Regions from separate parts of the Rhizobium sp. BK098 genome, predicted to be linked through region 1. Evidence: predicted binding sites of a transcription regulator. Region 1 holds the regulator's gene; each other region holds the start of a gene.
What was found. Region 1 encodes PhoB, which activates phosphate uptake and scavenging genes when phosphate is short. Its sites were predicted from a motif close to TGTCATNNANCTGTCAT; they were not measured.
Positions count from the first base shown of each region.

Region 2: FHT73_RS23680 (esterase-like activity of phytase family protein) is a predicted target of PhoB. The motif match lies at 3,003-3,019, and genes of this name have one in related genera.
Region 3: FHT73_RS06500 (alpha-D-ribose 1-methylphosphonate 5-triphosphate diphosphatase) is a predicted target of PhoB. The motif match lies at 3,316-3,332, and genes of this name have one in related genera.

Region 1 covers NZ_JACHYY010000006.1:118,710-126,334, forward strand. Annotated here, with positions in the region: gene FHT73_RS16990 (aspartate aminotransferase family protein) at 1-899, opposite strand, end outside; gene FHT73_RS16995 (GcrA family cell cycle regulator) at 1,324-1,860, shown strand; gene phoB (phosphate regulon transcriptional regulator PhoB) at 1,950-2,633, opposite strand; gene phoU (phosphate signaling complex protein PhoU) at 2,665-3,378, opposite strand; gene pstB (phosphate ABC transporter ATP-binding protein PstB) at 3,430-4,245, opposite strand; gene pstA (phosphate ABC transporter permease PstA) at 4,261-5,562, opposite strand; gene pstC (phosphate ABC transporter permease subunit PstC) at 5,592-7,073, opposite strand; gene FHT73_RS17025 (substrate-binding domain-containing protein) at 7,136-7,625, opposite strand, start outside.
Region 2 covers NZ_JACHYY010000010.1:147,659-155,283, reverse strand. Annotated here, with positions in the region: gene recG (ATP-dependent DNA helicase RecG) at 1-1,304, shown strand, start outside; gene FHT73_RS23680 (esterase-like activity of phytase family protein) at 1,347-2,834, opposite strand; gene FHT73_RS23675 (DUF502 domain-containing protein) at 3,075-3,767, opposite strand; gene glmS (glutamine--fructose-6-phosphate transaminase (isomerizing)) at 3,944-5,770, opposite strand; gene glmU (bifunctional UDP-N-acetylglucosamine diphosphorylase/glucosamine-1-phosphate N-acetyltransferase GlmU) at 5,885-7,246, opposite strand; gene FHT73_RS23660 (FadR/GntR family transcriptional regulator) at 7,347-7,625, opposite strand, start outside.
Region 3 covers NZ_JACHYY010000002.1:334,947-342,571, reverse strand. Annotated here, with positions in the region: gene FHT73_RS06515 (23S rRNA (adenine(2030)-N(6))-methyltransferase RlmJ) at 1-490, opposite strand, end outside; gene FHT73_RS06510 (molybdopterin oxidoreductase family protein) at 572-2,695, shown strand; gene FHT73_RS06505 (NUDIX domain-containing protein) at 2,692-3,285, shown strand; gene FHT73_RS06500 (alpha-D-ribose 1-methylphosphonate 5-triphosphate diphosphatase) at 3,418-4,587, shown strand; gene purN (phosphoribosylglycinamide formyltransferase) at 4,645-5,316, opposite strand; gene purM (phosphoribosylformylglycinamidine cyclo-ligase) at 5,313-6,386, opposite strand; gene FHT73_RS06485 (AI-2E family transporter) at 6,609-7,625, shown strand, end outside.

The DNA of each region.
Region 1 (7,625 bases):
TGCTGCAGGAAGCCTTCGGCAAGCACGATATCGAGAACCGCATTGCCGACTGCCATGGCAAGCGGATTGCCGCCATAGGTCGAGCCATGCGTGCCGGCCTTCATGCCGGAAGCGGCTTCCGCCGTCGCAAGGCACGCACCGAGCGGGAAACCGCCGCCGATACCCTTGGCGACCGCCATGATGTCAGGCTTGATACCGGACCATTCATGGGCAAAGAGCTTGCCGGTACGGCCGACACCACACTGTACTTCGTCGAGGATCAAAAGCAGGCCGTGCTCATCGCAGATCTCCCGCAGCCCGCGCAGGAATTCGTTGGTCGCCGGGCGGATACCGCCCTCGCCCTGCACCGGCTCTATCAGGATAGCGCCCGTCGCATCGGTAATGGCGGCGCGGACGGCGTCGAGATCACCGAAGGGCACCTGGTCGAAGCCCGGTGCCTTCGGGCCGAATCCTTCGATATATTTTTCCTGGCCACCGGCGGCGATCGTTGCGATGGTGCGGCCGTGGAAGGCGCCTTCGAAGGTGATGATATGGAACTTCTCGGGATGCCCCTTGGCGAATTGATAGCGCCTCGCAGTCTTAATGGCGCACTCCAGCGCCTCCGCGCCCGAATTGGTGAAGAACACCTTGTCGGCGAAGGTCACTTCCGTCAGCCGCTTCGACAGCTTCTCCTGGCCGGGCACCTCATAGAGGTTGGACAGGTGCCAGACCTTGTCGGCCTGCGCCTTCAGCTCGGCGACAAGATGGGGATGAGCATGACCGAGCGAATTGACCGCGACGCCGGCTGCGAAATCGAGGTAGCGTTCGCCATTCTCAGTGACCAGCCAGACGCCCTCACCTCGCTCGAACCGCAGCGGAGCGCGCAAGTAGGTGTCGTAAAGCGGCGTGGTCTCGGCCATGGCCATATCTCCTGATCACAACTTTAAGGACCGATCGCTTCCATTTGATGAAACGGGTCCGAAAAAATCAAAAATGCCGCCTTGCGGCGGCTTGGGCACTATTGATGTTTTGCACCGCGATGTCAACAAAACTGCCGTTTTAGCAGGTGCGAGAAAACGCTTGCCGGCAAAAGAGATGCGTCGGGCGGCGCCTATGGCAGAAATGCCACGCCCGGACAGCAAGTTGGGGAAAACCTCGAAATCGATTCCTCAAGATTCCCGCGACTCTTGTCACGGAGTCAGCCTCACACTAGGTTAAAAACCAATTGCTAGACTGCATGCGGCGGAACTAGTCACCACAATTTTAGAGCGTTTCGCGCCTCGATACCATGCGAGGCAATGGTGAGGGATTCTGCCATCGGAAACGCGACAGCGGAGACAGGGCATGAATTGGACAGACGAACGCGTCGAGAAGCTGAAAAAGCTATGGTCCGAAGGATTGAGCGCCAGCCAGATCGCTGCGCAGCTCGGTGGCGTGAGCCGTAATGCCGTCATCGGCAAGGTGCATCGCCTGAACCTCCCCGGCCGAGCGAAGGCGGGCGGCGCGACAACCGCAGCGCGCACGCCGAAGCGCAGCGCAGCGGCACCTCGCGCTGCGACCTACGGATCGCGCGTTGCTACCCGCACGGTGGTTGCCCGCCAGCAGGGCGCAACCATGCTGAAGGAAGAGATCGAGATCGATTCCGTCAACGAAATCCAGTATCGCCCGGCATCGAACGTCGTCGTTCCGATCTCCCGCCGCCTCGGCCTGACGGAACTGACGGAGCGCACCTGCAAGTGGCCGGTCGGCGATCCGCTGAAGGACGATTTCCATTTCTGCGGCAATGAGAGCCCAGATTCATCGCCTTACTGCACCTACCATCAGCGCCTGGCCTACCAGCCGGTGCATGAACGGCGTAGGCCGGCCCAGCCGCGTGGCTGAGAAGCTTGATGACTGAGATAAAGAAACGGGCCCTTGAGGCCCGTTTTCTGTTTCCGCCGCTATGTTGATGCCTGATCGGGTATCCCCGCTCAGGCCTCCATGGAGTAGCCCGCGCCGCGAACGGTGCGAATGACATCCTGCATATTGGAGAAGTTGAGCGCCTTGCGCAGGCGGCCGACATGGACGTCGACCGTGCGTTCGTCGACGTAGATATCGTGACCCCATACGCCGTCGAGCAGCTGCGAACGCGAGAAGACGCGGCCCGGCGAGGACATCAGGAACTCCAGCAGGCGGAATTCCGTCGGCCCCAGCCGCACTTCGCGGCTCTTGCGGTGAACGCGATGGGTTTCGCGGTCCAGCTCGATATCGCCGCAACGCAGCACCGTGGAGAGAACCTCCGGGCGGGCACGCCGCAGCATCGCCTTGACGCGAGCCATCAGCTCCGGCGTCGAGAACGGCTTGACGACATAATCGTCCGCGCCGGTCGAAAGCCCGCGCACGCGCTCGCTTTCCTCGCCGCGGGCCGTCAGCATGATGATCGGCAGGCGCTCAGTCTCCGGCCGCATACGCAGCCGGCGGCAGAGCTCGATGCCCGATACGCCGGGCAGCATCCAGTCGAGGATCAGGAGATCGGGGATGCGCTCCTGGAGACGCAGCTCGGCCTCATCGCCTCTGAGGATCGTGTCGACCTCGAAGCCTTCGGCCTCAAGATTGTAGCGCAGCAGAACGCTGAGCGCTTCCTCGTCTTCTACAACAGCAACTCTCGGAACCATGCGCCTATGGTCTCCTTTCTTCGCTTTCGGATTATTCGGTCACTGCGCCGACGGTATTGGCGGTATCGTCCTTCGGGCGCTCGCCTTCCGGCTGCGCGCCCGTCGCCATGTAATAGATCGTCTCGGCGATGTTGGTGGCATGGTCGCCGATGCGCTCGATGTTCTTGGCGCAGAAGAGAAGATGCGTGCAGGTGGTGATGTTGCGCGGATCTTCCATCATGTAGGTCAGCATCTCGCGAAAGAGCGAGGTGTACATGGCGTCGATTTCCTCGTCGCGTTCGCGGATCGATACGGCCTTGTCCGGCGAGCGGGTCGCGTAGACATCCAGAACTTCCTTGAGCTGGCTCAGCGCCAGTTCGGAGAGATGCTCGATGCCGCGGGCGAGACGGCGCGGGACACCGGTGCCCTGGACGGCGATGACGCGCTTTGCGGTGTTCTTGCCGAGATCGCCGACGCGCTCCAGATCGGATGCAATGCGGATCGAGCCCATGATTTCACGCAGGTCCGCCGCCATCGGCTGACGGCGGGCGATGGTAACGATCGCCTTGTCGCCGACTTCGCGCTCGGCATGGTCGAGAACGACGTCGTCGGAGATGACCTTCTGGGCCAGGGCAGCGTCGCTATTGACCAGCGCGCGTACGCTGTCGCTAACCATCTGCTCTGCCAGGCCGCCCATTTCAGCAATGCGGCGCGTCAGGAACTTCAGGTCTTCGTCATAGGCAGAGAGAATGTGAGTGGAGACCATTTTTCTATCCTCAAGGTGAACTGTGTGAAATGAGCCGCGCGCCTGACATCATCAACCAAAACGGCCCATGATGTAATCCTGCGTGCGGAAATCGTCGGGATTGGTGAACATCTTATCGGTGTCGTTCTCCTCGACCAGATGGCCGAGATGGAACATTGCGGTACGCTGCGAGACGCGGGCTGCCTGCTGCATGGAATGCGTCACGATGACGATGGTGAAATTCTCCCGCAGCTCGTGGATGAGATCCTCGACCTTGGCGGTCGCGATCGGATCGAGCGCCGAGCATGGCTCGTCCATCAGGATGACCTCCGGACTGACCGCGACGGCGCGGGCGATGCACAGACGCTGCTGCTGACCGCCCGATAGACTCGTGCCGGCATCATGGAGCCGATCCTTGACCTCGCCCCAGAGACCGGCCTTCTGCAGGCTGGTCTCGACGATATGCTCGAGATCGGCCTTTGAGCGATGCAGGCCATGGATGCGCGGGCCGTAGGCGACGTTCTCAAAGATGGACTTTGGGAATGGGTTGGGCTTCTGGAAGACCATGCCGACGCGGGCGCGCAACTCCACCACGTCGATGCTGTCGTCGTAGACATCCTGATCGTCGAGCGTGATCTTGCCAGTGACCCGGCAGGTCTCGATCGTATCGTTCATGCGGTTGAGGCAGCGCAGGAAGGTGGACTTGCCGCAACCGGAAGGGCCGATCAAAGCCGTGACGGTATTGGCGCGGATCTTCAGATTGACGTCGAAGAGCGCCCGCTTGTCGCCGTAGAACACAGAAACGTCCTGGCCGATCATCTTGTAGGGGATCGTCATCATCTTCCTGGACAATGCTTTTTCGCTGGCGGCTTCCGTCATCATGTTCATTTCGTGCGCCCTCCCTTACCAGCGCCGCTCGAAGCGGCGGCGCAGCAGGATGGCGCCGATGTTCATCGCGACGAGGAAGAAGAGAAGCACGATGATGGCGCCGGACGTCCTTTCGACAAAGGCCCGCTCGGCTTCGCTCGCCCACATGTAGATCTGCACCGGCAGCGCCGTCGAAGGATCGAGCGGCGATGCCGGATAGTTGGCGACGAAGGCGACCATGCCGATCAGAAGCAGCGGCGCAGTCTCGCCAAGCGCGTGCGCAAGCCCCAGGATCGTGCCCGTCAGAATGCCGGGCATCGCAAGCGGCAACACGTGATGGAAGACCACCTGCATGCGCGATGCGCCAAGACCGAGCGCTGCGCTGCGGATCGACGGCGGCACGGCCCGCAACGCCGAGCGTGTGGCGATAATGATCATCGGCAGCGTCATCAGGCTCAACACGAGACCGCCGACCAGCGAGGCCGAACGCGGCAGACCCATTATGTTGATGAAGACCGAGAGACCCAGCAAGCCATAGACGATCGAAGGGACGGCCGCGAGATTGTTGATATTGACCTCGATCAGATCCGTCAGCCGGTTCTTCGACGCGAACTCCTCCAGATAGATCGAGGCGGCGACGCCGACCGGCAAGGCAAGCACGAGAACGGTCAGCATCAGGTAAAACGAGCCGATCAGAGCGACGCCGAGCCCGGCGGCTTCGGGCCGGCTCGAGTTGCCCGACAGGAAGAGACCGCTGTTAAAGGCCTTGTAAAGCGCGCCGCTTTCGCTGAGTTGCTTCATCCAGGCGACCTGGCGGTCGGATATCTTGCGATCCTTCTCATCGACTGTCAGATCGATCTGGCCCTTGTTGGCTGAATCGATATTGGAGCTTGCAAGGAAGGTGACGTTCTCAGTCGTCCCTATGATCGAGGGATTGGCAACGACCTTGTCGCGCAGCGCGATCCTGGCACTGTCCGACACCATGGCCGTCGCCTCGCGAACGAGCGCGCGATTGGCGGGATCGATGCTCAAGGCTTTCACCAGCGCATCCCGCACCAGTACCGGGTAGTTGGCTGATATCAGCACTTTCGGATCGCTGGCGCGCTTGCCTGCGGGGTCGATCACCTCCTCGGTGAATTCGATCGGCAGGTTGATCGAGGTCTGAACGAAGGCGGTATAACCCGTGCGGACCACGGTGGAGATCAGGATGATGAGGAAGATAAGGCCGAAAATGACGGCAGTGAGCCCATAGGCGCGGAAGCGGCGTTCGGCGGCATAGCGCCGTCTGATGCCGATATCGCGACGCACCGACGCACCCGGCGTCAGGCCGCGCGGCATGTTGAGCTGAGAGGAGGATACGACGTCGCTCATTCGTATTGCTCCCTATATCGACGGACGATGTAGAGCGCATAGACGTTGAGGCACAGCGTCAGGAAGAACAGCGTGATCCCGAGTGCAAAGGCGACGAGCGTCTGCGGCGAGGTGAACTCCAGATCGCCGGTCAGCTGGTTGACGATTTTCACGGTGACAGTCGTCATCGGTTCGAAGGGATCGAGCTGCATGCGCGCGGCCACGCCGGCCGCCAGCACCACGATCATGGTTTCACCGATCGCCCGCGACGCGGTCATCAGCAGTGCGCCGACGATGCCCGGAAGGGCGGCCGGCAGCAGAACACGCTTGACCGTTTCCGACCGCGTGGCGCCGAGGCCAAGCGAACCGTCGCGCAGCGAGCGCGGCACGGCCATGATGATATCGTCCGACAGCGAGGAAACGTAAGGGATGAGCATAACGCCCATGACGAAGCCGGCCGTCAAAACGCTCTGTGCCTCGATAAAACTTTTATAGTTGCCCGTCATCAAGCCATCGATCTCGGCTGAGATATCGCGCAGGAAGGGGCCGACGGTGACAAGGGCGAAGAAGCCGTAGACGATCGTCGGGATGCCGGCCAGGACCTCCAGCATCGGCTTGGCGATGGAGCGGACGCGCGCCGAGGCGTATTCGGCCATGTAGATCGCCGCGAACAGGCCGATGGGCACAGCAAACAGCATGGCAACGAGCCCGATATAGATCGTGCCCGCCAGCAGCGGGATCAGGCCGAAGGTGCCTGAAGTCTGCGTGCCGGCGCCGGCGAAGCGCGGGTCCCAGACCGTGCCGAAGAAGAACTCGCTGGCCGGCACCATGCTAAAGAAACGCGCCGCTTCCGAAAGCATGGAAACGACGATGCCGACCGTCGTCAGCACCGCGATGGAGGAAGCGACGATCAGGGCTCCGAGAATGACCTGTTCCACACGATTGCGGGCGCGAAAACGTGGGGCGATGGCACGAAGGCCGTGGGCTGCGCAAAGCAGCGATAGGGCGATTGCCGCTGCCGACATGACCATGCGGCTCGCTTCGCGCATGCCATTATATTTGTTGGCAGCGTCGATCATGTAGCCCGTGGGGCGAACGGCGAGCGGAACGCCCTTCTGCGCCAGCAGCAACTGAAGATCAGCCTTGCCGCCATCGACATCGGCGAGCTCCTGGCTCTCGAGCATGCGCATCCCGCGGGCGATGCTGCGCACCATGCCGTAGCTGAGATTGAGCTCCGCCTGCGGCAAAGACCTTACTTCCTCGGGAAAGGATTTCGTCACTACGCGATCGATCACAATGGGGCTGACGATCAGCCAGACGCAGACGAGCGCGAGAGCGGGAAGCACAGCCCATATAGCGGCATAGGCGCCGTGATAGCCGAGCCGGGAATGCATGGACGAGGACCTGCCGGCCGACAGCGCAGCCGCCCTCACCCGCCCCAGCACGAAAGCGGAGGCGCCGAAGACCGACAAGCAGAGCAGCAGCAGCGATACACTCATTCCCATTCCCCGGCGAACCTCGGCACAGCGGAAAGCCGCACCGGCGCTCGACCCTTCAGCATTCACATAATCTTCCCGACCGCGACATCCTTACGGATCTGGTCGCGCTCAGCATCCGGTGCCGGCACGAGGCCATATTCCGCCAGCGGGCCGTCCGGTCCGATCATCTGATCGCTCGTGAAGAAATCGACATATTCCTTGAGCCCCGGGATGACACCCAGATGGGCCTTCTTGACGTAGAAAAACAGCGGCCGCGATACCGGATAGGTGCCATCGGCAATCGTCTGACCCGAGGGCACGATGCCGCTGACGGTGGCAACCTTCAGCTTGTCGGCGTTGTTCTGGAAGAAATACAAGCCGAACACACCGATGCCGTGCTTGTTGGCATTGATGCGGGCCAGCGTCTCGGGATAGTCGCCGTCTATATCAACAGCAGCGCCGTCCTTGCGCACGGCAACACATTTTTTCGCCTGCTGAGCAGCATCGGAGACTGCGGCCTTGATGACATCGGCTGCGCCAGAAGCCTTGCAGCCGGCGGCAAGCACCTTCTCT
Region 2 (7,625 bases), on a different contig from region 1:
AATCGCTGCCCTTCTCGATGACGAACAGCCAGCGTGATGCGGTTGCCGATATTCTCAAGGATATGGCGGGCACCGAGCGCATGCTGCGACTGCTGCAAGGCGACGTCGGCGCGGGCAAGACGCTAGTGGCGCTGATGGCGATCGCCGCCGTGATCGAAAGCGGCGGCCAAGCCGTGCTGATGGCACCGACCGAAATTCTCGCCCGCCAGCATTACGCTACAATTTCAAAATTCGCAGCGAGTGCAAACTTTTCCGTCGAAGTTCTCACAGGCCGCACGAAGGGGCGCGAACGGGATGCGATCCTGGAGCGCATCGCCTCCGGCGAAGCGCAGATCGTCATCGGCACGCACGCTTTGTTTCAGGATAGTGTTGCCTATGCCAACCTCATGCTGGCTGTCGTCGACGAGCAGCATCGCTTCGGTGTCCATCAGCGCCTGCGGCTGACTGCGAAGGGCATTTCGCCCCACATGCTCGTTATGACCGCAACGCCGATACCGCGAACGCTGGTGCTGGCCGCATTCGGCGACATGGACGTTTCGAAGCTCACCGAGAAGCCCGCGGGCCGCAAGCCGATCCAGACGATCACCATTCCGAATGAACGAACCGGCGACATCGTCGCGCGCCTAAGGAGTGCGCTAGCGGAAGGTAAAAAAGCCTATTGGATATGCCCACTTGTGGAGGAATCCGAAGAATCCGATTTAATGTCGGTGGAGGAGCGGCATGAGACACTGACCAAGGCGCTCGGCCCAAGCATCGGTCTCATCCATGGCCGGATGAGCGGCCCGGAGAAAGACGCTGTGATGATGGCGTTCAAGAACGGCGAGATCCGCCTGCTGGTGGCCACGACGGTCGTCGAGGTGGGCGTCGACGTGCCGGACGCGACGATCATGGTCATCGAACATGCTGAACGTTTCGGCCTGGCACAGCTTCATCAGTTGCGCGGCCGCGTCGGACGTGGCGACGAGGCCTCGACCTGCATTCTGCTTTACAAAGGGCCGCTCGGCGAAACCGGGCATGCCCGGCTGTCGATCATGCGAGAGACCGAAGACGGCTTCCGCATTGCCGAGGAGGACTTGAAGCTGCGCGGCGAAGGTGAGCTTCTTGGGACACGCCAGTCCGGCACGCCAGGCTTCCGCATCGCCAGCCTCGAGGCTCATGCCGATCTCCTGGAAATCGCCCGCAAGGATGCCGCCTATCTGATCGAGCGCGATCCGGAACTGACCAGCGAGCGTGGCAGTGCGGTACGCACCCTGCTCTATCTCTTCCGCCGCGACGAGGCGATCCGCTTCCTGCGAGCGGGGTAGCCGGATGGACGCGTTAGCCGCGTCCATCCCCGTTTCATCAGATCACTTTGCGGCGAGACCGGGAATGGTGACCTGGAATACCTGGAACATGGTATCGACATCCGCGCCGCTATCATCCTTGTAGGCAGCACCGACCTGGAAACCATCCTGGGTGATGAAGTCGTTGTCATTGGCGACGAACAGGAAGTAGTCGTCAGGCAGCTTCGGATCCTGAACGCTGACAAGCGACATGGCTTCCCACTTTTCCGAGAGGTTGTTGCGGTCGTTCGGCGCGCCGTTGTGAAGGCCGAATCGGGCCAGATCGGCGCTGTCGTTGATGTCGATGAACTGACTGAGGACAGCCGGCTTGACGGAGGGATCAAGAACGCCCTTCGGCGCGACCGCCGTATCGGCATCGAACTTGCCGCCGGCCATGTCGGTGGCAGCGGACACGTCGACAGCAACGATGCCGCGATAGAGCGACTTATCGCCCTTCTGGCCGTAGCCATTGTTGCTATCGCGCGCCAGCATCAGGAAGCTTGTCGGTGAGAGCGCCACGATTTCGCTCTGGGCGGCAACGGCTGTCTTACCCTTCTCATTGGTGAACACCGGCAGAGGCACGACATATTCGTGCACCAGCTTCAGATTTGCAGAGTCGGCGGCATCATAGACAAGCGCGCGGGTATTCTGGCGCGTGGAGCTGGAATCGCCGCCATCCTGGCGAGTCGCGGACTGGAGCACGACGATCAGGAACTTACCGTCCGGGGTCAGGGACATGCCCTCGAAGCCTTGGTTGTTCTGGCGCCCGCTGGTCGGATCTTTCGGATCGGGAGCGGTTTCGCCCGGGCCGGGATTGTTCGAGGAAAAATTCACGGCGCCGTGGCGCATCGGCAGAAACGCGCCCGGTGGTGCCGTGGCCGAGATCATCAGCCCATCCGCCGAGAAGCGGTAGATATAGGGACCGTACTCATCACTGATGAACATCGAACCATCGGGCAGCCGGGCAATGGCTTCGTTATCGAGCGAAATCTTACCGTTTGGTGCCTGTGGCAAAAGCGGCAAGCCGCCTTCCGCCTGGCGAACGCCGTTGGCTGGGTCAAGACCGGTGGTTTCGTTGCCCTTATTATCCTTCAACAGCAGCGTATCCGCGAGCTTGGCTTCGACGCCCGCCTGTTCCTTACCGGCTGGAGGCTTTGCACCGGAGGCAACCGGCGTCAGTTTGATATCGATGGTGTTGAGACGCGCACGGTAATCGGTGGTGCCGGCGACATTGTAACCGCGGTCCGGCAGCAGCCACAGCGAGCCCTTGTAAGTGCCGTCGGCGTTGCGGGTCCAGCTCTTGGTGTCGATCGACATGCCTGAACCGGAGCCGAAAGTCTCACCGAACTTATCGCGCTGATTGGCCGGAATGCGGCCGATCGCGACGCGGCCTTTATTGACCAGCTTAACACCGTCAATCGTCACGGAATTATCCGCCAGCGCCAGCATTGGAGCCGTGAAAACAAATGTGGCAAACGCTGCCGACAGCAGCGGCAAGCTCTTCGAACGCATATATCTCAAAACCATATCCTCCTGATCAAAACTTTATGAAGGCAACGACATCCATCTCCGGCCATTTCGGACCGCGTTGGAGAACCGCAGCTCGGTGCCTGTGCCCCGAACATACGATGCTGAGATACGTGCGATTATCTGCCCCGACTGACGATCTAAGGCGTCAATATGATAGAGGCATGACAATTCGCGCAGAACGCGAAGGCATTGATCCAACTATTAGAAGATGAGCAATTGAGGTTAAGGAGCCACGGGAACCCGCTGCCGCAATTCCTTGGCTGCGACCAGCTTCTCGTATTCCGGCGCCACAAGGCCGCCCGAAATCAGCAGCTTGGCGCCATCTTCAGGGCTCATATCGAGCACCGTGATCTTTTCGCGCGGAACGAAAACCAGAAATCCGGCCGTCGGCACGGGCGTCGGTGGCAGGAACACCGCCACCATGTCCTGACCCATGGCATTGAATTTCGAAGCGATCTCGCCTTTGGCATCGGTCGATATGAAAACCATGGACCAGAGGCCGGGGCTCGGATACTCGATCAGCCCTACCTTCTTGAACGAACTGCCCTGCTCTTTGAGCACAGTCTCGAAGATCTGCTTGACGCTCTTATAGATGGTTCGCACCAGCGGCACGCGATTGACGATCGACTCGCCGAAGCGGACGATGCTCTGACCGATCAGGTTCTTGGCCAGAAAGCCGACGATCGTGATGAAGATCATCGCGATCACCAGGCCGGTACCGGGAACGGCGAAGTTCAGATAGCTTTCGGGATCGTAGCGCGCGGGAATATAGGGGCGAACCCAGCTATCGGCCCAATGGACGACGGACCAGGTCAGCCATAGGGTAATGGCGATCGGGGCACAGATAATCAGGCCGGCCAGGAAATTGTTTCTGATCCGCGTCGTCACGGACATTTTGATGAGTTTTTCAGTCATTCGCCGCTCGAAAACTCCGTCCCGTCGCTACCGCTTCCCGGCAAACCCTCCCCACCATCTCCGTGGGCGAATCGTGCCAGAAATTAGCGCGGCATACAACCCGCTAGCCACATCTGTGAGCCCAACAAGCGATCGACTCACGAGGACGTGACGGCAAATGCGCGGCGGAAGGAATCCTATTCCACGGTGACCGATTTGGCGAGATTGCGCGGCTGATCGACATCCGTGCCCATGAACACGGCCGTATGATAGGCAAGCAATTGAATCGGCAGCGAGAATATGATCGGGGCTATGATCTCGTCCACGACGGGCAAGGTGATCGTCGCCATGGTCGGCAATGTCGATGCGGCAGCGCCAATTTCATCCGTGATGAAGATGATTCGGCCGCCGCGAGCCGCGACTTCCTGCATGTTGGAAACGGTCTTGTCGAAGAAGCGGTCATGCGGGGCGATGACGATAACGGGCATGTTTTCGTCGATCAGCGCAATCGGTCCATGCTTCAATTCACCGGCCGCATAACCCTCCGCGTGGATGTAGGAAATCTCCTTGAGCTTCAGCGCGCCTTCCATGGCAAGCGGGAAGCTGGTGCCGCGGCCGAGATAGAGCACATCCTTGAACTTCGAGATCTCGCGCGACAGGCTTTCCATCTGCGGCTGGATGATGTTCAGGACATTCGCCATGATACGCGGCATCTCGACGAGATGGCGCACCATTTCCTGTTCATTTTCGGCGCTGATGTTACCTCGAGCGACGCCGGCTCCAATCGCCAGCGAGGCAAGAACGGCAAGCTGGCAGGTGAAAGCCTTCGTCGAGGCGACACCGATTTCCGGGCCGGCCAGGATCGGAAACACGGCATCGGATTCGCGCGCGATGGTCGATTCCCTGACGTTGACCACGGCACCGATCTTCAAGCCGTTGTCCCGACAGTAGCGGAGCGAAGCCAAGGTATCCGCGGTTTCGCCTGATTGGGAAATGAAAAGGGCCGCCTGCGACGGCAACAACGGCATTTCGCGATAGCGGAACTCGGAGGCAACATCGATTTCGACCGGCAACCGCGCGTAGCGCTCGAACCAATATTTACCCACCAGGCCGGCGAGATAGGCGGTGCCGCAGGCTGATATCGCAAGGCCGGAAACCCCGCCGAAATCGATGGCCGAGACATCCGGGCGCACGCGATGGCTGGCGAAATCGACGTAATGGCTCAGCGCATGGGAGATGACCTCCGGCTGTTCGTAGATTTCCTTTTCCATGAAGTGACGATGATTGCCCTTGTCGACCACATAGGCGGTTGCCTGCGAAATCTGCCGCGGCCTAGTCACTTCATTGCCGTTGAAATCGAGAATGGTCGCGCCGGCATGGGTGACGATGGCGCAGTCGCCGTCGACGAGATAGCTGATCTCATTGGTGAAGGGCGCAAGGGCGATCGCATCCGAACCGAGGAACATCTCGCCCTTGCCGTAACCCACGGCAAGCGGCGGGCCAGAACGCGCCGCCATCAACGTGTCAGGATCATTCTGGAACATAACGGCCAATGCGTAAGCGCCGGTCACGCGGTTCAGCATTTTCAGCATGGCTGTACGTGCGTCCAAGCCCTCGCGGACATATTTGGCCAGAAGATGGGCGACGACTTCCGTATCCGTCTGCGAGGCAAATTCCTGCCCTTCGGCCTTCAGCTCTTCGCGCAGCTCGGAGAAGTTTTCGATGATGCCGTTATGGACGACGGCAACGCCTTCCACGAAATGCGGGTGGGCATTGATTTCATTCGGAACACCGTGGGTTGCCCAGCGCGTGTGCGCAATGCCCGTAGTGCCAGGCAGAGGATCCGTCTCCAGCCGCTTCTCCAGATTGAAGAGCTTTCCTTCCGCGCGGCGGCGATCCATCACGCCGTCATGGATCGTCGCGACTCCAGCCGAATCATAGCCGCGGTACTCGAGCCGCCGCAGCGCGTCCACCAAACGCTCCGCCACAGGCTTCGTTCCGACGATCCCAACAATACCGCACATACAGCTCTCCGTCTGGCCTCAGATATGAAGGCAAGTCCTAATCATTCCTGCAATTTTCTCAATTGCCACAACGGTCACTTTCGATTTCCGACCGTTACGTCAACGCGCGAGAGTTTAGTGGCCGCCCTTTTTCGCTGCCTTGATGGCAAGGGCTCGCTCGCGGATCACCTTGGCCCGCTCCGGCTTTACTTCCTGGCGAGCCCGGCCGAAGGCCAGCGCATCGGCCGGAACATCCTCCGTGATGACACTGCCGGAAGCAATATATGCGCCGTCGCCGATATGGATGGGCGCAACCAGCGACGAATTGGAACCGACGAAAGCGTTGGCGCCGATATGCGTTTCATGCTTGTTAACGCCGTCATAATTGCAGGTGATCGTACCCGCGCCGATATTGCTGCCGGCTCCGATCGTCGCATCACCGATATAGGTCAGATGATTGACCTTGGCGCCCTCGCCGATCTTGCCGTTCTTGACCTCGCAGAAATTGCCGACCTTGGCGCCACCGGCGAGATCGGCCCCCGGGCGCAGCCTCGCAAAGGGGCCGACCGTAGCACCCGCACTGACATGGGCGCCCTCGATGTGCGAGAAGGCATGAATGACTGCGCCTCCCTCGATGACTGCGCCCGGACCGAAGACAACATTCGGCTCGATCAGCGCATCCTGGCCGATCACGGTGTCATAGGCGAGGAAAACGGTTTCCGGCGCTATCATGGTCACGCCCGACAGCATTACCTCATGCCGGCGGCGCTCCTGCCAGAGGCGCTCGATGAAGGCAAGTTCGGCGCGGTTGTTGCAACCAGTCATCTCGACTTCGGGCGCATCGACGGCAACGGCGCGTCCGCCAAGCGAGCGGGCGATCTCGACGAGATCGGTGAGGTAATATTCGCCCTTGGCATTGTCGTTGCCGATGCGATCAAGGAGATCCAGCGCCTTGCGGCCGTTGATCGCCATCAGCCCGCTATTGCACCACTTTATCGCCAGTTCGGCGTCGGTTGCATCCTTGGCTTCTCGAATGGCGATCAGCTCGCCATCCTTGACCAGCAACCGGCCATAGGCGTTGGGATGTTCCGTATGAAACCCGATGACGACGATGTCGTTACCATCGGCCAGTCCCTGGCGGGCGGCACGAAGCGGCACATCGGTCAGCAGCGGGACGTCTCCGTAGGCAACGATAATATCGTCATATCCGCGAGCAATCGCCTCGCGCGCCGCCAGCACGGCATGGCCCGTGCCGAGACGTTCCTTCTGAAGATAGGATTCGATGGTGATGCCGCCGATCGACGCTGCCGCGCTGACTTCATCCGCATTGCGCCCGACTACCAGCGCCGCCGCCGAAATTCCGGTCTTGGAGATCGCATCCATGACATGGGCGATCATCGGGCGCCCGGCAATCGGATGCAGGACCTTCGACATCGATGACTTCATGCGGGTACTGTCGCCAGCGGCGAGGATGATGGCGAGGCAGCTGCGTTCCATTTCAGGCTCCGAGATATACGGTCAGGCGTCGGCACAGGCCGAGCGAGTTCCCTCATACCAACAAGTCGAGCGATGAACTACGGCGAAATTCAAGACGACCTCAGGCCTCGGCAAGAGCCTCGAAAGCTTCGAGGACATGCTGACGCCCATCGATGATCACAAATTCCATCGCCTTATAGGCAGCAAGGCCGTCCCGTGCCGCTATCGCGTCCACTATGGCCATATGCGTATCAGCAATATTGGCGAAGCCATTGGTTGACGGCGGCGCGCTCATGCGAAACATGCCAACCAGTGCGGCTTTGATAAGCCCACCCAGCGATCGCATGAACGGATTTTGCGAAGCCTCAGTAATTGCCAAGTGGAAATGCAAATCGGCGAC
Region 3 (7,625 bases), on a different contig from region 1:
GCACGATGCCGCGCTTTTCCTTCGGCGGCAGATGCGCGCCGAGCGCCAGCCAGCCGTCGAGCTCGGTAATGCGGGCGTGGTGATCGCCCTCAAACAGCCGGTGCAACCGCTGGAAATCGTCCGGATGCAGTTCCATCGCCGAAAGCCGGTCCTGCGGGCGAAACAGCATGCGGGCGAGTTTCGGCGAGCCGGGATAGAGCCTGACGCCGCCTTCGGGGTTCAATTCCCGGATGGCGGCAAGATAGGGCTCCAGAAGCTCGGCGACCTGCGGCACGAGTTCCGCCTCCAACACCCTGCCGATGCCATCGCGCCACTCGCCGGTCTTCTGCGCTTCCTCGGAGGAGAGATCGTAGAGCCCGATGCCGGCATGCGTGTCGAGGACGCGGAACGCCTTGTCCTTGTTCTGCATGTAGCGGACGAGGCGCGCGAGGATTGCGTGTTTCAAGACATCGGCAAAATTGCCCGCGTGGTAGATGTGCCGATAGTTCATTGTCGGTGAAGTCCGCATGAATTGTTGAGATGGGCCGGATTGTCTCTAGTGGCCGGTCCCTGCTTGAAATATACAAACCTCATGAACATTGCGACCCCCATCCAAGCCAAATCGCGCGTCGGCCACACAGCCTGTCCGCATGACTGTCCCTCCACCTGCGCGCTGGAGGTCGATCTGACTGAAGACGGCAGGATCGGCCGGGTTCGCGGGGCCAACGACCATTCCTACACCTCGGGCGTCATTTGCGCCAAGGTCGCGCGCTATGCCGAGCGGCTTTACCATCCTGATCGCCTGATGAAGCCGCTTCGCCGCGCCGGCGCCAAGGGCGAGGGGCGCTGGCAGGAGCTTTCCTGGGACGAGGCACTGGATGAAATCGCCGAGGCCTTCGTGAAGGCGGAAGCGAAAGACGGCAGCGAGGCGATCTGGCCTTATTTCTATGCGGGAACGATGGGCTGGGTGCAGCGCGATTCCATCGAGCGGCTGCGCCATGCCAAGCGCTATTCCGGCTTCTTCTCGTCGATCTGCACCAATCCGGCCTGGACCGGCTTCACCATGGCGACAGGCGTGCTGCGCGGCCCCGATCCGCGGGAAATGGGCCGCACGGATTGCGTCGTCATATGGGGCACGAATGCCGTGGCGACGCAGGTCAATGTCATGACCCATGCGGTGAAGTCCCGCAAGGAGCGCGGCGCCAAGATCGTCGTCGTCGATATTTACGACAACCCGACGATGAAGCAGGCCGACATCGCCTTGATCGTCAAGCCGGGCACGGATGCGGCCCTTGCGTGCGCCGTCATGCACATCGCCTTCCGCGACGGCTATGCCGACCGTGACTACATGGCCAAATATGCCGACGATCCCGCCGGCCTCGAAGAGCATTTGAAGTCGAAGACCCCGGCATGGGCTGCTGGCATCACCGGCCTTTCGGTTGATGAGATCGAAGCTTTCGCCAAGCTCGTGGGAACGACGAAGAAGACCTACTTCCGCCTTGGCTACGGCTTTACCCGTCAGCGCAATGGCGCGATCGCCATGCACGCGACAGCCTCGATCGCCACAGTTCTCGGTTCCTGGCAATATGAAGGCGGCGGCGCCTTTCATTCGAACAGCGATATCTTCCGCATGGACGCGAGCGAACTCACCGGCCGCGCCATGAAGGATCAGGATATCCGCATGATCGATCAGTCGCAGATCGGCCGCGCTTTGACCGGCGATGCCGTGGCGCTGCGCCATCGCGGCCCGGTGACTGCGATGCTTGTCCAGAACACCAATCCGGTGAATATCGCACCGGAGCAGCGGCTGGTGAAGCGTGGTTTTGCCCGCTCCGACCTCTTCGTGGCTGTACACGAGCAGTTCATGACCGATACGGCCGAGATGGCCGATATCGTCATCCCCGCCACCATGTTCGTCGAGCATGACGACATCTACCGCGCCGGCGGGCAGAACCACATCCTGCTCGGTCCCAAGCTTGTCGAGCCGCCGCCAACCGTTCGCAGCAATCTCTTCGTCATCGAGGAGCTCGCAAAGCGCCTCGGCGTCGCGGATCGCCCCGGCTTCGGCTTCTCCGCCCGCGAGATGATCGACAGGATTCTGTCGAGGAGCGGTCTGCCGGATTACGATTACTTCCTCGAACACAAATGGTTCGACCGCCAGCCGGATTTCGAGGAGGCACATTTCGTCAACGGCTTCGCTCATCCCGACGGCAAGTTCCGCTTTCGCCCCGATTGGACCAATCAGCCGGCGCCGAACCGCCCGCCAGCATCCGTCGGTCTGCTCGGCCCTCATGTCGAGCTGCCGGAGTTTCCGGACCAGGTCGATGTGATCGAGGTGGCCGACCCCGAGCATCCTTTCCGGCTTGCCACCTCGCCCTCGCGCAATTTCCTGAATTCGAGTTTCGCGGAAACGAAGACGTCACGGCAGAAGGAAGGCCGTCCCGAGGTGATGATCAATCCGGCCGACGCCGAGCGGCTCGATATCGTCAATGGCGAGCTGATCCGCATCGGCAATAGCCGCGGCGATATCCGCCTCCACGCCCGCGTGACAACGGAAGTGAGACCCGGTGTGCTGATCGCCGAGGGGCTCTGGCCGAACAAGGCTCATGTCGACGGCGAGGGGATCAATGTGCTCACCGGCGCGGACCCGGTCGCGCCCTATGGCGGCGCGGCCGTCCACGACAATAAGGTATGGCTTCGCAAGGACGTGGCATGAGTAAATTCGAAAACGCGAAAGCCGAAATCGTCAGCGAAAAGACGCTGGCGGATCAATGGACTCGGCTGAGCACATTCGAGGTCGACTACACGGATTCACGAGGCGAAAGACATCGCCTGAAGCGCGAGGTCTATCATCGTACGCCGGCGGCCTGCATCCTCCTCTATGATCCCAAGCGCGAAACCGTGGTGCTCGTTCGGCAATACCGTCTGCCGGCCCGGCTGGTCGGCGAGACGTCCTGGATGATCGAAGTGCCCGCCGGATTGCTCGACGGCGACCAGCCGGAAGCCGCGATCCGCCGCGAGGCCATGGAGGAGACCGGCTTTCGCGTGCGCGACGTCCGCTTCCTGTTCAAGGCGATGACCTCGCCCGGCTCATCGACGGAGGTCATTCATTTCTTCGCCGCCGTAATCGACACGTCCGACCGTGTTGCCGATGGCGGCGGGCTTGCGGAAGAGCATGAGGATATAGAGGTGCTGGAAGTTCGCCTGCCCGATGCGATTGTCATGATCGAGACCGGCGATATCTGTGACGCCAAGACGATTATGCTGCTGCAATGGGCGGCCTTGAATGTCGCCAGCCTGAAATAGGCGGCTGCGTGGGTGGGAGCTTGCTCTCCCATTCATCACATTGTCACGAATCGAGCTTACCGGGGCGTGCGGCCGAAGACACTTGAATGCTTCCGCCCTTCCTTCGCTTATGGATGTTTCAGGAGAAAGCCGATGTGGCTCAGCAATTTCACGCTCGTTCTTCCTAATGAAGTCGTCGAGAAGGGCGCAGTGCGCATCGAGGACGGCGTGATTGCCGAAATCCGCTCGGAGCCGGTGGCGCAGCCAACGTTCGATGGCGGTGGCCGCTTGCTGATGCCGGGCTTCGTCGATCTGCATTGTGACATGGTGGAGCGCGAGATCGCGCCGCGGCCGAATGCGATGATGCCGATCGATTTCGGCATTCACGAGCTGGACAAGAAGCTGGCGGCGGCTGGCGTCACCACGGCCTTTGCAGCGCTCTCCTTTGCGACCGAAAGCGTCTACGGCCATGTCCGTTCGCTCGAAACCACCTCGGCGGTCATCCGCGGCATCGGCAGCCTGCGCGATGAGCTCCTGATCGACCACCGTGTCCATGCACGCTACGAAATCACCAATCTCGGTGCGGCGCCGACCCTGGAGCGGCTGCTGGAAGAAGGCTCCGTTGATATGATTTCGCTCACCGACCACACGCCGGGGCAGGGGCAGTATAACGACATCGAAAGCTATATCCGCAGCATGTCCGAGCGCCGGTCCATATCGCGCGAGGCGGCCGAGGAAGTCGTGGCAAAACGCATCGCACAGCGCGAGGATCCTGAGATCGAACGCAAGCTGCATGACGTGGTTGAACTTGCGCTGAAGCACAAGCTGTCGCTCGCCTCGCATGACGACGACAGTGCCGAAAAAGTCGCCGCGATGCACGATCTCGGCGTGACGATCAGCGAGTTTCCGGTGACGGGACCTGCCGCGGAGGAAGCCTGCCGTCGCGGTCTCTGGACCCTGATGGGCGCGCCGAACGCGCTGCGCGGCCAGTCCATGTCCGGCAATCTCAGCGCCCTGGATGCGGCGCGCTCCGGCCTGCTCGGCATCATCGCGGCTGATTATCACCCGGCGGCCTTTGTGCCGGCGATCTTCAAGATCGCCGATGTTGTTGCCGGCGGTCTGCCGGCGGCTGTTGCGACGGCAACAGCCAACGCTGCCCGTTCGGCCGGTCTGCCGGATCGCGGCGAGATTGCTGTCGGCCAGCTTGCCGATCTAGTCGCCGTCGAGCCCGGCTCGGTTCACCGCATTCGCGCAACCTTCCGCGGTGGCCGCATCGTCTATAGCGACGGTACGCTGCATCCGCTGATGGCAATTGCGGCTTGAGGAAGGGCGATTGAGAGCGGCGGATGAGGGGGACTGCTTGCCGCCGGAGTTCCTTACTTAACCTATGTCCCCAAGTAGTGACAAAATTTGCCGTCCATCGACAGCAGGTGTTTTGCCGAGGCTTATGGCCTTGCCGCCTTCCATCCTGACCTTGTCTTCCGCCAGAAGCCGCAGCGATTGCGGATAAATCTGATACTCAACTGTAAGTACGCGGGCGGCAAGGCTGTCGGCGGTATCGTCGGTCAAGACAGGCACGGCAGCCTGGCCGATGACAGGACCTTCGTCCATACCCTCGGTGACGAAATGCACGGTGCAGCCGGCGATGCGCATGCCGGCGTCGATCGCGCGCTGATGCGTGTGCAGGCCGGGAAAAAGCGGCAGCAGCGACGGATGGATATTGATGATCCGGCCCTCATAGGCCTGGATGAAGCGGCCCGAGAGCAGCCGCATATAACCGGCAAGGCAGATGATGTCGGGGGAGAGGGCTTCCAGCTGCGAAAGGATCGCCTCTTCATGGGCTTCCTTGCTGACAAATTCCTTGCGCACGAAAGCGAAGGTCGCAATGCCTTCAGCCGCGGCTTTTGCCAACCCGCCCGCATCCGCCTTGTCGGAGATAACGCCGACGATCTCCGCTGGATAATCCGCTGCCTTGGTGGCTTTCAGAAGAGCCAGCATGTTGGAGCCGCCGCCCGAGATGAAGACGACGACGCGTTTGCGCGGCGTGGTCATAGAGCGAGCGTGCCCTTGTAGACGGTGCCGGGAGCGCCTTCTTCGCGGGCAATCATGCGGCCAAGGGTAACGACCGCTTCGTCTTCAGCTTCAAGCGCGGCCTTCACGGCGTCGACATTTTCCTGAGCGACGACCACGATCATGCCGATGCCGCAGTTGAAGGTGCGCAACATTTCCTTGGCCTCGACGCCGCCTGTCTTGGCAAGCCAGGAGAAAACCGGCGGCACCTTGACGGCAGCCAGATCGATCTCGGCGGCGAGATGCTTCGGCAGCACGCGCGGAATATTCTCCGGGAACCCGCCGCCGGTGATATGGGCGAGAGCCTTCAGGGCATGGGTTTCACGGATGGCTTTCAGCAGCGGCTTCACATAGATGCGCGTCGGCGTCAGCAGCGCTTCGCCGAGCGCCTTGCCTTCGGCGAAGGGAGCGGGCGCATCCCAGCCGAGGCCGGAAAGCTCGACGATCTTGCGCACCAGCGAGAAGCCGTTGGAGTGAACGCCTGACGAGGCGAGGCCAAGAATGATGTCGCCTTCGGCAATATCGCCGGACGGCAGCAGCTGACCGCGTTCGGCCGCACCGACGGCAAAGCCCGCCAGATCGTAGTCGCCATGGGAATACATGCCCGGCATTTCCGCAGTCTCGCCGCCGATCAGCGCACAGCCTGCATCGCGGCAGCCGGCCGCGATGCCGCCGACGATCGCCGCTCCCTGGTCGGGGTCGAGCTTGCCGGTGGCGAAGTAATCGAGGAAGAACAGCGGTTCGGCGCCCTGGACGACCAGATCGTTCACGCACATGGCAACGAGGTCGATGCCGACGGTGTCGTGATAATTGGCATCGATCGCGATCTTCAGCTTGGTGCCGACGCCGTCATTGGCGGCGACCAGCACCGGATCGGTAAAGCCGGCAGCCTTGAGGTCGAACAGGCCGCCGAAGCCGCCGATCTCGCCATCGGCACCCGGCCGGCGCGTCGAACGGACGGCAGGCTTGATCTTCTCGACCAGCAGGTTGCCGGCGTCGATATCGACACCCGCGTCGCTATAGGTCAGACCGTTTTTTCCAGACTGGCTCATGCTTCCGCCTCCGATGGCCGCCCGTCCATTATGACAGGGCTTTGATCGGGTCGCCATTGCATGATAGGGGCCTTTATGCAAGGCGCAAGCGCCGCAAACCCTTCGATTTTCCCCGCTTCCCATTGCTCAGGGCAGATTTCCGGCCGCAGACTTGACCATAATTGCGGCATCATCCTATGTCCTAAGCACACGGCAAACGGGCGCGGAGTGACGGGGAAGACGATGGAGCAAAAGGTCAGCGGGGCGAGCCTCAAGCGTCAAGTCACCTTCTGGGTGATCGTGCTCGTCGTTTTCATCGCCTTTATCTATATCTTTAGCACGATCCTGTTGCCGTTCATCGCCGGCATGGCGGTCGCCTATTTCCTCGATCCAGTCGCCGACCGGCTGGAGCGGATCGGCCTCAGCCGCCTTATGGCAACGGTGGTGATCCTCGTCTCCTTCGTGCTGGTCTTCGCGCTGGCTTTGACGATCTTCATCCCGATCATCGTCAATCAGTTCAACGATTTCATCCAGCACATTCCGACCTATGTGCAGCAGATCCAGCAGCTGATCGCCAAGGCGCAGACCATGGTGCTGCCGGATTGGATTCGCAACCAGCTCGGCGCGATCAAGGACAATTTCTCCAGCATCATGTCCGAAGGCTTGAGCTTTGTCGGCGGTCTGTTCGCGCAGCTCTGGAGCTCCGGCAAGGCGCTGGTCAACATCCTCTCGCTGATGGTCGTCACACCCGTCGTCGCCTTCTATATGCTGCTCGACTGGGATCGGATGGTCGCCAAGGTAGACGACTGGATCCCGCGCGATCATGTTGCCACCGTTCGCGAAATTGCCCGCGAGATCGATCAGGCGATCGCCGGCTTCATCCGCGGGCAGGGCTCGCTCTGCATCATTCTCGGCGTCTACTACGGCGTCGGTCTGTCGCTGGTCGGCCTGAACTTTGGCCTGCTGATCGGCCTCTTTGCCGGCATGATCAGCTTCATTCCCTATGTCGGCTCGATGGTTGGCCTCGTTCTGGCCGTCGGCGTCGCGCTCGTTCAGTTCTGGCCGGACTATCTCTGGGTCGGTCTGACGCTCGTCGTCTTCTTCACCGGCCAGTTCCTGGAAGGCAATGTGCTGCAGCCGAAGCTCGTCGGCGAAAGCGTCGGCCTGCATCCGGTCTGGCTGATGTTCGCGCTTTTCGCCTTTGGCGCGCTCTTCGGCTTCGTCGGGCTGCTGATCGCGGTTCCGGCCGCTGCCGCCTGT